Regions from separate parts of the Arthrobacter sp. R4 genome, predicted to be linked through region 1. Evidence: predicted binding sites of a transcription regulator. Region 1 holds the regulator's gene; the other holds the start of a gene.
What was found. The regulator HrcA, encoded in region 1, represses chaperone genes, less so after heat shock. The targets are predictions, from matches to a motif close to TTNGCACTCGNNNNNNNCGAGTGCNAA.
Positions count from the first base shown of each region.

Region 2: groL (chaperonin GroEL) is a predicted target of HrcA. The motif match lies at 1,386-1,412, and genes of this name have one in related genera.

Region 1 covers NZ_JBLWIJ010000010.1:268,825-271,022, forward strand. The annotation lists gene ACLKOZ_RS07080 (DUF3097 domain-containing protein) at 1-237, opposite strand, end outside; gene hrcA (heat-inducible transcriptional repressor HrcA) at 425-1,438, shown strand; gene dnaJ (molecular chaperone DnaJ) at 1,520-2,198, shown strand, end outside.
Region 2 covers NZ_JBLWIJ010000001.1:51,151-53,348, reverse strand. The annotation lists gene groL (chaperonin GroEL) at 1-1,206, opposite strand, end outside; gene ACLKOZ_RS00260 (ABC transporter substrate-binding protein) at 1,499-2,198, opposite strand, start outside.

The sequences.
Region 1 (2,198 bases):
TCGGATCGGCTGTCCTTCCAAGAGGAAACCGAATCCGAGCCGGAAGGACCTTGATTTGCCCCGCCGGTCCTCAAGGGCCACCACATGCATTCCGCCTGACTTCTCGACCCGCGTGACGGCGCCTACCCAGCCGGACTGGACCTCTTCCAGGACCATCCCGCGCTCTACCGGGACTTCAGGGAGCTGATTCCTCACGGGGGCGGCGATCTCCCGGGGACCCCAGTTCTGGTACTGCATGGATGTGTTCCGCCTTGCCTAGATCCTGGCCCGGAATTTCGCCCGGAGCGGTACCAATGCTAACAACGGGGTGAGTCATATTAGACTGTTAGCACTTAGGCATGTCGAGTGCTAAGCCGCGCCAAGACGGCGGCCGGTGCACGCGCCGGGGAAACCGGCGGCCTGTGACCATGGATGGAGGTGGAGTGTGAGCGAGCCGCGCAAACTTGAAGTACTGCGTGCCATCGTTGAGGACTACGTGCACTCCCGCGAACCTGTGGGCTCGAAGGCGCTGGTCGAACGCCACCATTTGGGCGTCTCCAGCGCCACGATCCGCAACGACATGGCAGCGCTCGAGGACGACGGCCTCATCACCGCCCCGCATACCAGCGCCGGGCGCATCCCCACTGACAAGGGCTACCGGCTGTTTGTCGACCAGATTTCGGCCATGAAGCCACTGTCACCGGCAGAACGTCGCGCCATCCAGACCCTCCTGGAGGGCCCGGATGATCTCGACGACGTCCTGGAGCGCACTGTCCGGCTGCTGTCGCAGCTGACCAACCAGGTGGCAGTGGTCCAGTACCCGCACTTGAGCCGCGCCACGATCCGGCACATCGAGTTCGTGTTGCTGGCTCCCCGCCAGGTCCTTGTTGTCCTGATCGCCAACACCGGCAAGGTGGAGCAGAAAGTGGTCGACGTCGGGCAGGACCTTGGCGACGACGCCCTGGCAGGCATCCGGGGGCGGTTCCTCGGTTCGCTCGCAGGGACGCCGCTGAGCCAGTTGACCCAGTCGCTGCCGGCAGTTGTTTCCGGCATGGGCCCAGGACAGCGGCAGGCCGCGCAGGCCCTGGCGCACGGTCTGGAGGTCCTTGCCCACAGCAGCCGCGAAGACCGTATGGTCATGGCCGGCACCGCCAACCTCGCACGGTCCAACGTCGACTTTCCCCTGAGTATCGGCCCGGTGCTGGAAGCGCTAGAGGAACAAGTGGTCATGCTGCGCCTGTTGAGCGAGATGGCACAGGATCCGCGCGGGGTGACGGTCAGCATCGGCCGCGAAAACCCGTACGACGGGCTCACCGAAGCGTCGGTGGTCGCCACGGCCTACGGCCCGGACAGCACAGCCAAGATCGGGGTGCTCGGTCCCACCCGAATGGACTACCCCACCACCATGGCAGCAGTCAGGGCTGTGGCCCGCTATCTTTCGAGGATTCTGGGCCCCTGACAGCAACTGGCCGGGCCCCAGGCAACAAGAGCAGTACAAGCAGTCCGACTGCAGCAGTACAAACAGGAAGAGATACGAACTTTGAGCAGCCACTACGACGTCCTTGGAGTCTCGCCGGAAGCCACCGGGGAAGAGATCAAGAAGGCCTACCGCAAGCTGGCCCGCACGCTCCACCCGGACGTCAACCCCGGTGAGGATGCCTCGGACCGCTTCAAGGCCGTGACCCACGCCTACGAGGTACTCTCCGACCCGCAGAAACGCAGGGTCTACGACACCACCGGCAACGAAAACGGTACCGACAACGGCTTCGGCGGCGGCGGTTACGCCGGACAGGGCTTCGCCTTCCAGGACATCTTCGATACCTTCTTCGGCGCTGGCGGATCGCAGGGTCCGGCTTCACGCGTCCGGCGCGGCCAGGACGCCCTCATCAGTGTCCGGATCGAACTCCGCGACGCCGTGTTCGGGGTCAATAAAAAGCTTGAGGTGGACACCGCCGTCGTTTGCCCCACGTGCAACGGCTCCTGCTGCCGGGAGGGAAGCCACCCGGAACGCTGCGACATTTGCGGCGGCAGCGGCCAGGTCCAGAGAGCGGTCCGCTCCATCCTTGGCCAGGTCATGACCGCCGCCCCCTGCGGCAGCTGCGAAGGCTTCGGCACCGTGATCAAGGACCCCTGCAACGAATGCAGCGGGCAGGGGCGGATCCGTAGCCGGCGGTCAATGACCATCAAGGTCCCTGCAGGCGTAGCCACCGGGACCCGCA
Region 2 (2,198 bases), on a different contig from region 1:
CTTTGCATTGCGGACAGCGTCCTCAATGCGGTGCTTGCGTTCCTTGAGCTCAACCTCGGTTGCGGCACCGGCCTTGATGACTGCAACGCCGCCGGCCAGCTTGGCCAGGCGTTCCTGCAGCTTCTCGCGGTCGTAGTCGGAATCGGAGTTTTCGATCTCGGCGCGGATCTGGGAAACGCGGCCAGCGATCTGGTCGGCGTCGCCGGCACCTTCAACGATGGTGGTTTCGTCCTTGGTGACGACAACCTTGCGGGCGCGTCCCAGGAGTTCCAGGCCAGCGGTCTCCAGCTTGAGGCCAACTTCCTCGGCAATGACCTGGCCGCCGGTCAGAACGGCGATGTCGGCCAGCTGAGCCTTGCGGCGGTCGCCGAAGCCCGGAGCCTTGACGGCGACGGACTTGAAGGTGCCACGGATCTTGTTGACGATCAGGGTGGCCAGGGCCTCGCCCTCGATGTCCTCGGCAATGATCAGCAACGGCTTGTTGGACTGCATGACCTTTTCCAGGACAGCAACCAGTTCCTTGACGTTGGAGATCTTGGAGTTGACGATCAGGATGTACGGGTCCTCGAGGACCGTTTCCTGGCGATCGGTGTCGGTGACGAAGTACGCGGAGATGTAACCCTTGTCGAAGCGCATGCCTTCGGTGAGTTCAAGCTCCAGGCCGAAGGTGTTGGACTCCTCGACGGTGATAACACCTTCCTTGCCGACCTTATCCAGGGCCTCGGCAATGAGGGCACCAATTTCGTCGTCACCGGCAGAGATGGAAGCCGTGGCGGCGATCTCTTCCTTGGTTTCGATTTCCTTGGCCGAAGCGAGCAGTTCCACCGTGACGGCTTCTACAGCCTTCTCGATGCCGCGCTTGAGGGACAGCGGATCGGCGCCGGCCGCGACGTTGCGCAGGCCTTCCTTAACCAGTGCCTGGGCGAGCACGGTGGCCGTGGTGGTGCCGTCGCCAGCGACGTCATCAGTCTTCTTGGCAACTTCCTTGACCAGCTCGGCGCCGATCTTCTCGTAAGGATCGTCCAGCTCGATCTCCTTGGCGATGGAAACACCATCGTTGGTGATCGTGGGGGCGCCCCACTTCTTTTCGAGGACGACGTTGCGTCCACGCGGGCCGAGGGTGACCTTAACGGCGTCGGCGAGGATGTTCAGGCCCCGCTCAAGGCCGCGGCGTGCCTCTTCATCAAATGCAATGATCTTGGCCATAACGGCAGTAGTCCTTTCGGGACAGACGTTAAGAATGAACCCACCGAAGTGCCCGCGACGGACGATCCTTCACCCTTGGCCTCTGTACGCCTCAGGTTCCCGATCTCACTCCAGTAAGTATTTCTTTCGCTCCTCGACCGGCACCTGGGCTTCGTAACCGGCCTGAGCCGGGCGTCGCTTTAGCAGTCGGTACGTAAGAGTGCTAAGTCAATAATTAGCACTCCATAGGTGAGAGTGCAAGCGAATAGTCCCGGTAACCAGTGCCTGCGGGGCCTCGTTTCGCTCCCGGCGATCAGCCTGCGGCCCGACCCGCGGATTCACGACCGCTGAGCTTTGCCCTGTTGTCAGCTCCGTAGGTGAACACCATGAAGTTCGCAGAGGTGATGTCGCCGTTGGCGTCGAAGCCGATCGGACCGGATTGGCCGTCGTAGTTCGCGGCACCTGCGGTCTTCAGCGCTGACACGCAGTCCTTGTAGGACTGGCAGGGTGCGGCCTTCGCCGGTTCCGCGCCGGGGGCCGTGCCTCCGGAGACAGCTATGAGGTGTGCGGCTATTGATCGGCCGGCGTCGTCGTCGGCTGCCGCGGCAGCCAGGACAGCCACCGTCACGGCGTCGTACGTCTCAGCGGCGAAAGAGGTGTCCTTCAACCCAGGATCGACCGCCAGCAGGCGGGCCTGGAAGTCCGCGGAGGGGAATACGCCGGGCACCACTGCCCGTGCGCCGTCGAGCGCTTTTGACCCCAACCCGGAACCATACTGGGCGAAAGCGCCGTCGCTGAGGATGACTTTACTGCCGGACAGTCCGGCGTTGTTCAGCTCAGCGATGGCCCCCTGGGCGCCATCCCGCGCAATGAGCACCACTGCATCCGGGGCCGCTTTCCGGGCAGCAGCTGCGGCCCGTTGCGCATCGCCGGGCTCGAACGCTGACGTGCTGGAGGTTTCCACGCCTGCGTCCTTGGCCGCACTGGCCACCGCTGCGGAAACATCCTTGCCG